3 regions of the Priestia sp. FSL H7-0729 genome follow, and region 3 is predicted to be linked to each of the others. Evidence: predicted binding sites of a transcription regulator. Region 3 holds the regulator's gene; each other region holds the start of a gene.
What was found. Region 3 encodes NrdR, which represses ribonucleotide reductase genes. Its sites were predicted from a motif close to AACACNATATATNGTGTT; they were not measured.

Region 1 (4,221 bases), on a different contig from region 3:
CACGGGAGTACGCTTTGAGTGTCTGCCCAAGCAGTTCCTCTGCTGCACCGCGCTCGTACACATTGGCTGTATCAAAAAAGTTGATGCCTTCATCGAATGCAGTTTCAATTGATTTCACCGCATTTTCACGTTCCACATACCCTCCGTACGTCAGCCAGCTTCCCAGGCTGATCTCGCTCACTTTCAGTCCGCTTCCACCTAATCTGCGATAATCCATTGATTGCATATCCTCCTCTATTGGTTATAAAGATGAAGTTCACACTCTATTGTAACGTAACCAGCCCAGATGAAAAGAAGTTTTGGCTCAGAAAATGGAAAATTCAAAAGCAGAAACCAAAGAAGCGCACCCATTCCAGGTGCGCCAACTAAGAAAATCCTTCATTGGTCTGATCATTTAAGGCAGCGTAATACTTAGTGCATTCAACAGATCAGCTTGTCTGACCGGCTTCGTCAGAACAGCATCGAAGATCTCCGCGTCATGCAGGTCAATTTGCATGCCATAGGGTACCAGAACAATGACAGGCAAATCCTCAAGTCGCTGTTTCATATCATGTACAAATTTAACTGCTCCGCCTTCCTGAAGCCCCATATCTACAATGGCTACATCCGGCTTGAAGCCCTCCTTGATCCACTCATGCGCTACACTCGATCCTGAGGTCATATGCACATCCATATCCCATCTGCGCATCAGGGAAGAAACACCCTGCAATATATCAGGGTCCTTGGCGAGCAGTACCTTTATGCCTTTTAACCGCTGCTGAATACTTGCGAGTTGAGGTAACTCCCAGTATCTGCGTAACGGAAGAGCAATATGAAATTCCGTCTCATTCTCCTCCGCACTATTCACCTGAATACGGCCATGCATAAGAATCGCAAGGTTTTGGCTTACTGCCAAACCCAGATTGCTACCGATCAGCTTTTGAATATCCAAAGGTCCAACCTGAGCGTTAAAGGTACGCATCTTTTTATCCGACAACATCTGACCGGTGTACTTCACCTTGAGCAGCAGTGTACCCGTCTCCTCCGTATCTTCTCCGTTCACCACTGCCGTAATCAGCACTGAACCTTCACGCGTTGAATCGAGGGCATATTGAATAACATGTGCAAGCAGCTGTCCGATCTTGACCTCATCACCAACAAATACTTGGGACACATTTAATTCAAGATTTAACCCCAGCTCAATGTTCTTGCCCGCCGCAATCCCTGCATAGAGATAGACGGTATTCTCGATGATACCTACTAGATCGAATGGATCATCATGTATAACTGTTTTACCTGACTCATTAATGTTGAAATTCATCATATTGTTCAGTAAGGAAAGCAGTATATTGCCGCTTGTCTCAATCATATTCACATATTCTGACTGCTCCTCGGACATATCCGGAGTGCGCATCAGATCTGTCAGTCCCAGAATACCGTTCAGTGGATTGCGAATCTCATGACTCATTAGCTTGAGCATCTGCGCTTTGGTCACGGCCTCCGATTCGGCACGTTCTTTCTCTGCCTGTAGCTGCTCTTGCATCTGTTCCGAATCATTCAATTTCCGCTCCTGAACATGCAAAGTGCTCTCCAAGTCCACAACATATCCCAGAAACACTGCCATCGCATTCAGGGTCTTCATGTCCGTTTCACTAATCACATAATCCGGCTCGTCCATCAGACATATGGTTCCGAATGCTTCACCAGATCTTCGCATGATGGGTACACCCAAGAAAAAGCGATTCCCAAGCTCGCTCGTGACATCCATGGATCGCGTCATCGGATGTTCACATGTATCCTGAATGGTAAGGGTTTTATATTTATCTTCTAATACCAGGCTGCAATACGAATCCGTGAATGGAAGTACACTACCTTTAACAATTAACTCTTCCGTAAGATTAAAAGCCTCCAAAATGACATTGGTCACCCCGTCATTCGTGGCAACAAAGATGGTATTGACCTTTAATATACCGCTTAATACGTCCACGATATGGGCCGCAGCTTCCTTTATATCATCATAGAAGCCTCTCGTAATGCCTTCTGCCGTCCCCATGATTCACCCCTCTTGTCTTAGCTGCACTTTCAAATCTGTATATCAGAATGTTTAATCACGTACAGGGGCCATCAAAAATCCGAATAGTTGTCACATTCTATACTTATATGATTAACACCGTAGAAGTATAAGAGAATCATACTTCCTGATTATTGCCCTTTTGCGTTCAAATGCAAGGTCTTAACGGATGGTTTAACCAACCGAAAGTCAAGTCCAAATGTCATTTCAGGTCGATAAAGTCCATCTTGTCTGAATTCAATTATTATCCTTGCAGGATAACTAGAAATTATACGCTTCTACTCAGACTTTGGGAACCTTTACCCCCAGCAATTAAAGGAAAGTCATCTTTGCCCACTTCGTGGTGTGACCATTATCACACCCAATAAACCACATATAGTTTATAAATGGATAAGACGAATCTACATATAGTATTTAACGTGAATTGAATGATATTCAAAATCATTTTAGGAGGAACCTTACATGAACATGCTTGAGTATGCCACTCCACCGGCATCCGATCTATTATCCGACCTGGGAAGACGCATTATTGGCGCAGAAGACGCCGATACACTGAGGGAAAATGCGAATTTGAACGGGGACTCCTTCAGCGGAAAAATGAGCAGGCTCGGTTCGGAGACCGCCAAGTGGCATGCTCTGCGTCATGTGTTGCCGGAAGAACTTGCCCAAGCTGTGGAGAACGGAGATCTGTATGTACACGATCTGGATCAGTATGCACTTGGAACGACCAACTGCATCTTTATCCCGTTTGACCGTCTCCTTGCTGCGGGTTTCAATACAGGCAACGGATCGGTTCGCACACCTCAGACAATCATGTCGGCCATGGCTTTGGTTGCGATCATCTTCCAATCCCAGCAGAACAGTCAGTATGGTGGTGTATCGGCCAATAAAATTGACTGGGATTTGGCCCCTTATGTACAGCGATCGTTCCGCAAACATTATCGTAAAGGGCAACGTCTCTTTGGTGAGCATGTCCTGCTCGAAGATGAACAGCTATATCTGGACAGCATTGAAGCGAAGAATCAGTGCCCACGCGCATATGCTTTCGCCTATGAGGAGACTGAATTGGAGACAGGACAAGCTGCTGAATCACTGATTCACAATCTGAATACGATGAGCAGCCGGGCGGGTGGACAGATTCCATTCACATCACTGAACTATGGATTATGTACTTCTGCGGAAGGACGGTTGGTATCACGTTCATTGCTCGAAGCAACGATTCGTGGGCTGGGCAACGGGGAAACTCCCGTGTTCCCTCAACATATTTTCCAATGTAAACAGGGAATCAATCAGGCTCAAGGCGAGCCAAACTATGACTTGTTCCGCCTCGCAGTCACCTGTTCATCCCGGCGGATGTATCCTAACTTTGTCAATGTGGACGCCTCTTTCAATCTGCCTTATTATCATGCGGAAGATCCGGATACGATTATCGCAACTATGGGATGCCGCACACGTACACTGGCTGACCGTTTTGGCCGTAATCGTCAAAGTGGTAAAGGGAATCTGTCCTTCAACACCATTAATCTGGTCAAGCTCGGCATCCGGTTTGGCATCTGCCAAGGTGCCAGAGCTGTTGCGGATCGGGCAGGATTCTACACTGCTTTGGAATCCGTAATGCATAATGCCGCTTCCGGCCTGCTGCATCGCTACCGCATTCAGACAGCCCAGCCTGCCAAGGCATCGGACTTCATGATGCGTGAAGGTGTATGGGAAGGTGGAGAACAGCTTGCTCCAAACGAGCCCGTTGCCGATCTATTAAAGCACGGAACGTTATCTCTTGGTTTTATCGGTCTCGCTGAATGTATGACAGCTCTCTATGGACGCCATCATGGGCAGGACCCTCATGTACATCGCGAAGCACTCAACATTATTCGGACCATGAGAGAGTTCTGTGACAAGATGAGCGAGCAGCATAACCTGAATATCACCCTGTTTGCCACACCTGCGGAAGGGTTATCTGGCAAATTCACGAAGATCGACAGAGAACGTTATGGCCTCATTCCAGGAGTTAATGATCGGGAGTATTATACGAACTCATTCCATATCCCTGTCTATCATACTCTTCCAGCTTATCGGAAGATTGAACTGGAGGCCCCGTTCCATACGTTATGCAATGCGGGCGCAATCTCCTATGTGGAGCTGGACGGTAACGTTCGAGCCAACACCGCAGC
Region 2 (4,221 bases), 160 kb from region 3:
TTCTCTTTTTTTTCAAATGCTATTTAATTGCACTTACTGTACCCACAGTTGCTGCATGTTTTGCATCCTTCCACATTCATCAGGGATGCCGATCCGCATGAAGGACATAAATCTCTCGATTCAATAAAGGTTTTCTGATCCTCCACTGTTGGATACATGCTCTCCACTTGACTCTGTTTTTGTAATGCTCTAGTTTCGTTCTCCTGAGCATTGCTCTGTACATGACTTTCCAATGCTTTGGCGACTGCATCAGCAATTGATTCCACCCGGTTGGCTCCGAAGCCAATCGCTCCCGAACCACCAATTCCCTTGAGATGTTTGATCAACAGTTCAACCTTGTGCCCGTGATCTCCGTATCGAAGGAACAGAGAACACACTCGACCGAGTGCCTCAGCCATGGCGAATACGTCCGATCCCGCTTTGCCCACGTTCAGGAAGATTTCACCGGGCGTTCCCTCCAGATCATTGATCGTAATGTAAGCCATCCCGAATGGCGTATTGATTTTGTATGTGGCACCACGCAGTACCTGAGGACGGCTTCTGTATTGTTTATCCAGTACTGTAGCAGATGAAGAGGATTGATCAGAAGAAGGAGTCTCAACATCAACCTCGCTACTGAAAGATCCAACACCTACATGCCCTCCGATATTATTCGGGTTATCTATTGCTGATACGTCCGTCTTCTCTTCAGCTCCCGCCGTGTTCTGATCTTCAGAATGGGTCTCTTCCTTCTTCGACGTGGACAACACCTGCACATCCCTGCTGCCATCGCGATATATCGTTACTCCCTTACAGCCAAGGTCGAAGGCCAGTTCATACAGCTCTGCCGTATCCTCAACCGTAAAATCAGCCGGACAGTTGGCCGTCTTTGAGATGGAGCTATCCACCCATTGCTGGATCGCAGCCTGCACCCGGATGTGGTTCTCAGCCGACAGATCCATTGCCGTCACATAATAGTCTGGTAAAGCTTCACCCGGATGTTCATCCAGCCAATCTTGCGCAATCGGCACGAACTGCTCATCATAACCCAGACGGCTTTGACGGAAATACTTGAAGGCGAAATACGGCTCAATCCCTGTTGATGTGCCCACCATCGTCCCCGTACTTCCCGTTGGCGCCTGTGTGATCAGTGTGACATTTCGAATGCCCTGTTTACGAATAGCCTCTCCTACTTCAGGGTAAGTTGCAATCATGTTTTTCATGAATCCACTCTGTAAGTACGGTTCAGCTTCGAATGCTGGGAAAGCTCCCTTCTCTGCTGCAATCTCTGCCGATGCCAGATAGGCCTCCTTCGCCATGAATCCATACAGTTTATCGAGAAATTCAAGGGATTCAGGACTGCCGTACCTTATACGCAGCTTAATCATCAGCTCTGCCAGTCCCATCGTGCCAAGCCCCACCCGGCGTTCACGCTGCTGATTCAGTCTGTTTTCCTCAAAATGATATGGTGTTGCATCGATGACATTGTCCAAAAATCTAGCCGAGATGCGAGTGGTTTCCGCCAGTTCATCCCATGCCACATCATGATTCGTCTCATCGTAGAATTTGGACAGATTAATTGCTGACAGATTACATACACCCCAACCAGGCAGGCCTTGTTCACCGCAAGGATTAGTACAAATGATCGGATTAAAGTACCAGCTGTTGGACATCTGGTTATAGTACTCCATGAATACCACACCAGGCTCTGCCGATTTCCAGGCTGATTCAATAATGGTATGCCAGATTTCGCGCGCCTTAAGCGTACGATAGTGCACCACCGAATGACCTGCGGCTTTCCATTGCTGCATATCCCCGTTCCATACAGTGTCATAGTCAGGATCGTTCGTATCGGGGAAAACCAAATCCCACTCTCCGTCCTGCTTGACAGCCTCCATAAATGCGTTGCTTACACACACAGACAGGTTGGCATTGGTCACCTGCCCCATCGTTTGTTTTACGGTAATAAAATCAAGCACATCCGGATGCCAGTCATTCATCATCAACATGAGCGCACCCCGGCGGCTTCCTCCCTGTTCAATCAGTCCTGTCGTATAACTGAACAATCCGCCCCACGATACGGAACCGCTGGATGATCCGTTAACACCTTTCACCACCGCTCGGCGAGGACGCAAAGAAGACAAATTGATGCCCACACCTCCCCCACGTGCCATAATCTCCGTCATCTCGGTCAAGGTCTTCATGATGCCACCCCGACTGTCCTGCGGAGACGGAATGACATAACAATTAAAGAGTGTCAGCTCATCGCTTGCCCCCGCTCCCGCAGCAATACGCCCTCCGGGTACTAACTTCCAATCTTCCAAAACGGAGCGGAACTTGGACTCCCACGTTGCCCGCTGATCTGCTGTGGATTCAACAGAGGCCATGGCTTTGGCGAGCCGGCTCCACATCTCTTCCGGTGTTTTTTCGATGTTGAGTGTCAGTTTCTCCACGCTGGTCTCGATGATCTCTCCGCTTCGGGTTCTCACTTGTACGAGCTGACCCTGACGTTCTATGATTTCGCCCACTTCCTTGGTCGGGAACTTGGGATCATCCTTTGTTAATACCAGTACCACATCTCCGACCTTGGCATGATTCGAGTCAGCATCCTTCCAGGCGTATCGGTCCAGAAATATTTTTTCGCTAAGTCCTTCTAATTGGTAAGATCGTTGGTTTGATTTCATCGCTACATTCAACCTCCCCGGTATAAAGCTCCATTTTCACTTCAAAAGCAAATTATGATGAAACACCACATATAGTGATGTAAAACCAGTATATTACACCATATATTGATTTTCTATATGACTTTTATCACAGACCTTATTTTTTAGACTCTCCTGCTCGGACAAGCTTCTTCACACACCCTTAGACTCACGCATACAAAACCTGTGAATTTTTTGGGACAGAAAAAACCTGAAAAAGCGAAGCGTTCGCCTAAAAGCTTTCTGAAAGAAAGCTGCATCGAAAGCATACGCTATCACCGGATTTCCCCTCCAGAAAAGGGAATCAAAGAAATCTGGGGATAACAGCGATTGGAAGGTTGTTCTGTCATCGTAGTGTTCGTGCAAATAAACTGTAGTTCAACTTGTATAGTTATGAACTGACTCTCATTCGTCCATACTATTACCTACGAATAAAACGTCATCACGTATGGCAGGGGAGGAAGCACCATGAACCGGAAAAACCCGCACCACACGAATCAACCTGTAGCCGAGCTGCCCGTTCCACTGGAATTTGATCGAAGCTGGATCAATCAATTGGAATCACGACTGGATAAAGGAGGCCCTTGGGGGGATTATCGACTCTTCCAACTGGGCATTCAAGCCGAAGAAACCAATCTGATTCCCAATTTTGACGAGATCCAATGTCTCAAGCATCTGCAAGGCCTCACTCCACTCCCTCACCAGATGGACACTGCACGCAGAGTATTATTTGAAATGTCAGGCCGGGCCATTCTCGCCGATGAGGTGGGTCTTGGCAAAACCATTGAAGCCGGTCTCATTCTGAAAGAATATATGGTTCGGGGTCTCGTATCCAAGGTACTCATTCTCGTACCGGCGTCTCTTGTCTTGCAGTGGGTACGGGAATTGAATTCAAAGTTTGGCATCCCTGCGATTGCCCAGAAAAAGGCTTATTCCTGGCAAAATGAAGTGGTTGTTGCTTCCATGGATACAGCCAAACGTGATCCGCATAAAGATATGCTGCTGAATACCGATTACGACATGATTATTATTGACGAGGCCCATAAACTCAAAAACAAGAAAACAACCAACTATCAATTCATGCTGAAATTGCGCAAAAAGTATTGTTTGCTGCTCACAGCTACACCTGTGCAGAACGATATGAGCGAATTGTTCAATCTGATCAACCTGCTGAAGCCCGGTCAACTGGGTCGTCAGGGTGACTTCGCGGCCAACTTTGTTGTAGACAAGCGGGTTCCGAAGAATCAGGAACAGCTTAAGAACGAGTTATCCAAAGTCATGATTCGTAACCGCCGCGGCGAAGGCCCCGTTCAATTTACGAAACGGAACGTCTCCAACGTGAATCTGCAACTATCGCCCGAAGAACAAGCGCTTTATGATGGTGTGACTTCCTTTGTTAAAGACCAGTACCAGGAAGCTGGCGGCAACCTGAGCAGTATGCTCTCCCTTGTTACATTGCAGCGTGAAGTATGTAGTAGTCGAGATGCGGTATTCGTGACACTAGTTAATCTGTCGAAGAAACTTCCGCTGGACTCTCCCC
Region 3 (4,221 bases):
TCAGATCCTTCGCAGTCCCTCCAAGGCAGATATGGATAACTCGGGAAGTATATCTGCTCAGGAAGCGATGTGGCTGGGTATTGCCCTGTCTCTGGATGCGTTTGGAGCAGGTTTGGGCGCGGCACTTCTGGGATTCCCTACACTATGGACAGCACTCATTATTGCACTGTTTAGTGGGGCATTTCTGTCACTCGGCATGAAGGTTGGTCTACGATTCTCAGCGCTGCGCTGGATGCGAAGACTGTCTGTATTGCCAGCACTATTGTTAATGATTATGGGAATAATGAAGCTGTTATGAGGTGAAACGATGAATATAGGCTTAACCGGCGGGATCGCGACAGGCAAAAGCAGTGTTTCCGCCTATCTCGCCAGTAAGGGAGCGTTGCTCATCGATGCAGACGTTATTGCCCGGGAAGTTATGATGCCCGGGCATCCCGTGTTGGCCGCCGCTGTTAAGCGGTTCGGACAAGCCATACTGAATGAAGATGGAACACTGGATCGGAAAAAGCTTGGAAGTATTGTTTTTGAACAACCAGAAGAACGAAAGGCATTGGAGGCTATTACACATCCGGCGATCCGTAGAGAGATGCGTGAACGGGCTGCTGCATACGCGTTGCAACATCCGGATAAACTTGTGGTATCTGATATTCCATTGCTCTACGAGTCGGGTCTGGAAGACGGTTTTGAGGAAGTCATGGTTGTCTATGTACCGAGAGCGGTTCAACGCGATCGCTTGATGAATCGGGATGGAATGACTGCAGAACAGGCTGAGGCCCGGATGGATGTACAGATGGATATTGAGCGCAAAAAGCAGCTGGCAGACATTGTAATCGACAACAGTGGTTTATGGACTGAGACGGAGCAGCAAATTGACTCATATCTACAGCGTAAGGGTTTGTTATGAGAATATTACGCAAGAAACGAGTACTGCTGTTGATGTTTGTGTCCTTTGTATTGGTGTTATTTCTGAATACAAACTGGATGGCATGGTTCTATCCCATACATTATAAGGACGAGATTCGTGTCCAATCTCAGAGCTATGAGGTTGATCCGTTTCTGATTGCTTCGATCATTAAGGTGGAGACCAATTTCAAGACAAGCAAGGAATCCAAACGCGGTGCAATCGGGCTCATGCAACTGATGCCAGACACGGCCAACTGGATACTTGAACAAGCCAAAATTCCCGACACTTCGCTGGAAGAATTGAAGCACGAGCCTGAACGCAATATTCAGTTAGGTACATGGTATCTGCGTAATCTGTCTGATCAATTCGAGGGCAATGAAGTGGTCATGATTGCTGCCTATAATGCAGGTCCAGGCAAGGTAAACAGCTGGCTCCGAGATGGTGTATGGGATGGTTCATTCGATACGGTGAAAGATATTCCGTTTGGTGAGACGCGTCACTATGTACAAAGGGTCATTTACTATTATAATCAGTATGTAAAGATCTATAATACGTTCTAAGTATATAAGTAGAAGCACAGAGCAGGCCGGTTGTTCACCGGCCGCTCCATGCTCCTCTGTGTAGCGTATTACGATGCAGATATTATTGGTATTGACCTGCCAATTGCTGTTCTGCAATTGTTACCAGACGCTTCGTGATGTATCCACCGATCGAACCGTTCTCGTAAGAAGTCATGTTACCTTGGTATCCGTCTTGTGGGATGCTGATTCCGAGTTCTTGAGCAACTTCATATTTCATTTGCTCGAGTGCTGCGGAAGCTTTAGTTACCACCAGGTTGTTGGAGTTACCGTTGCTTTGTGCCATTGCTGTTCACCTCCTCGTGAGTTGGTAAAAGTATTATGTCTCGGCAATGCATTTTTCATTACAAAATCAAGACAGGGAATATGTGGTAAAAAGTAAAACGTGGGAAGTGATCTGATTTGAAGTGTCCTTATTGCGGTTATATGGGTACCAAAGTACTTGATTCGCGTCCGGCCAACGAAGCGAAATCCATTCGTCGTCGCCGTGAGTGTGAGCAGTGTGCCCGAAGATTCACAACGTTTGAGATGATTGAAGAGACTCCATTGATTGTCATCAAGAAAGATGGCAGCCGGGAAGAGTTTAGCCGGGACAAGATTCTTCGCGGGCTTATTCGTGCCTGTGAGAAACGTCCAGTCTCTGTTGAGACGCTCGAGATGATGGTATCTGAAGTCGAGAAATCTCTGCGTAATACAGCTGATGCTGAAGTGGAGAGCCGCCAGATTGGTGAGCTATTGATGGAACAGTTGTTTCCAGTCGATGAAGTGGCTTATGTCCGTTTCGCGTCGGTATATCGCCAGTTCAAAGATATCAATATGTTCATGAAAGAACTGAAATCCCTGTTATCCAAAGACAATCTGGAGGATTAGTGAAGTGGGGAAAGGGAGAAGAGCAGTCTGGAGTTCCAGTCCGTGTGTACAAGAGAAATGAGTTGTTCTTCTCCAATCACTTAGGACCATGAAAAAGGGATTGACAGTGAAAGCTGGATTTTATATGATATAGAAGTCGCCTGCGGAACGTAGCAGTGCTGGACAAGTTATCTATTTCATATCCCGGGGCCTTAGCTCAGCTGGGAGAGCGCATCGCTGGCAGCGATGAGGTCAGGGGTTCGATCCCCCTAGGCTCCATACCTTAAGAACGCCGTCACGTTATGTAATGGCGTTCTTTGTTGTGTTAACGAACCACGATGACCTTTAAACACTTGAACCTATTCGAAGATGAGGTACGGAGATACTAATATTCTTTTTTAAATTCTTAAAGTTAAGCTAGAATTAAGACAGAGTTAAGTTGAGTAATAAGGTGGTATCCAATACACTTCTCGTGTGAGCATTTTCGACATATAATGCCAACAAAAAAAGGATACCAATCAATTTAACGATGAGGGGAAATTAACACATGAGATGGTTTTCTGTAGGAGTGCAGAAGTTATTCATCTGCCTAATTATTTTGGCTGTGAGTATGGGAGGAGGTTGGACTTTCTCGAACATTCAGAAAGCGAGTGCAGCGACCTCCGGAGAGTGGGGGTATTCCGTTAATGGGGATGGCACAGCGACAATTACGGGGTTTACAGGCAATGAATTGGTAGTTGATATTCCTCGTATGTTAGATACACACGAAGTGACCCACATCGGACGTGAAGTTTTTAAAAACAAACAATTAACCAGTGTTACCATCCCCGATAGCGTGACCCACATCGGATCCAATGCATTTTACAAAAATCAATTCACAAGTGTGACCATACCGGATAGTGTCATTAGTATCGGGTCAAATGCGTTTGCGGATAACCGATTAACCCATGTGACCATACCCGAAAGTGTTACCACTATTGACTATTTAGCTTTTAGCTACAACAAATTAACCAGCATCACCATTCCAAGTCAAGTTACTTATATTGGACAAATGGCCTTTATGAAAAACGAATTAGAGAACGTAATTTTTGAAGGGAGATCCTTGGTGATCGCCTCTGATTGGTTTTTGGATAACGATCATTTAGCTAAAATTACTGGCTATGAAAATGCGGAACAGTTTGTGAATTCGAACAACAGCGATCCGAATAACCCAATTCAATTGACTTATGAAAAAATGATTAACGTCCGCTTTAATCCAGATGGTGCAGTCTGGACGAATGCTCCAACCACAGAATTAACAGGTACCTCATACATTCCTGCGGTGAAAAGTTACAAATGGACAAAGACGACTGTCGAACAAGATGCCAACGATTGGACCCTGTTTGATGGAACCGTTCAGATTCCCACACCGTTAGATGAAGGTACGTGGTATTTACATGTTCAGACCATAGAAGATAACGGTAATCAAACGTTCTATCATTCGAATGCTTTCCATATAGAACGAAAACTGCCCGTTATTCAACTAAACGTCAGTTCAACTGCTCCTACGAATCAGCAAGTATTAATTACGATTGAGGTTTCTGATGAGGATAGCGGGATTGCGTTACAGAAATGGGCAGAGGGAAGTCATGATAACTCCTATTTCGTTGCTGGTGGTACAGCGTTTAGCGGCAACAGTTTCAGTGTTGCGGAGAACGGAACCTACACCGTCTATGTGAAAGATGCTGCCGGAAATGAAATGGTGAAACAAGTTGAAGTAACATGGATTGATCGTAATAAACCTGCAATAACTCTAGTTGGTAATTCCATTGTAGAGATAAATAGCGGAACCGGGTTTGTCGATCCTGGAGTGAGAGCCTTCGATGAGTATGATGGAGATATAAGCTCGAA

Region 1: a site for NrdR is predicted at 2,448-2,465, ahead of MHH93_RS24310 (anaerobic ribonucleoside triphosphate reductase). Genes of this name have one in related genera too.
Region 2: a site for NrdR is predicted at 2,725-2,742, ahead of MHH93_RS18570 (adenosylcobalamin-dependent ribonucleoside-diphosphate reductase). Genes of this name have one in related genera too.

The regions. Positions count from the first base shown of each region.
Region 1 is NZ_JBBOTQ010000015.1:96,128-100,348, reverse strand. Features, by position in the region: gene MHH93_RS24320 (aldo/keto reductase family protein) at 1-217, opposite strand, end outside; gene MHH93_RS24315 (hybrid sensor histidine kinase/response regulator) at 395-2,032, opposite strand; gene MHH93_RS24310 (anaerobic ribonucleoside triphosphate reductase) at 2,513-4,221, shown strand, end outside.
Region 2 is NZ_JBBOTQ010000008.1:125,185-129,405, forward strand. Features, by position in the region: gene MHH93_RS18570 (adenosylcobalamin-dependent ribonucleoside-diphosphate reductase) at 24-2,663, opposite strand; gene MHH93_RS18575 (DEAD/DEAH box helicase) at 3,150-4,221, shown strand, end outside.
Region 3 is NZ_JBBOTQ010000008.1:281,906-286,126, reverse strand. Features, by position in the region: gene MHH93_RS19290 (manganese efflux pump) at 1-298, shown strand, start outside; gene coaE (dephospho-CoA kinase) at 308-904, shown strand; gene MHH93_RS19280 (lytic transglycosylase domain-containing protein) at 901-1,464, shown strand; gene MHH93_RS19275 (alpha/beta-type small acid-soluble spore protein) at 1,547-1,768, opposite strand; gene nrdR (transcriptional regulator NrdR) at 1,885-2,352, shown strand; tRNA gene MHH93_RS19265 (tRNA-Ala) at 2,538-2,610, shown strand; gene MHH93_RS19260 (S-layer homology domain-containing protein) at 2,879-4,221, shown strand, end outside.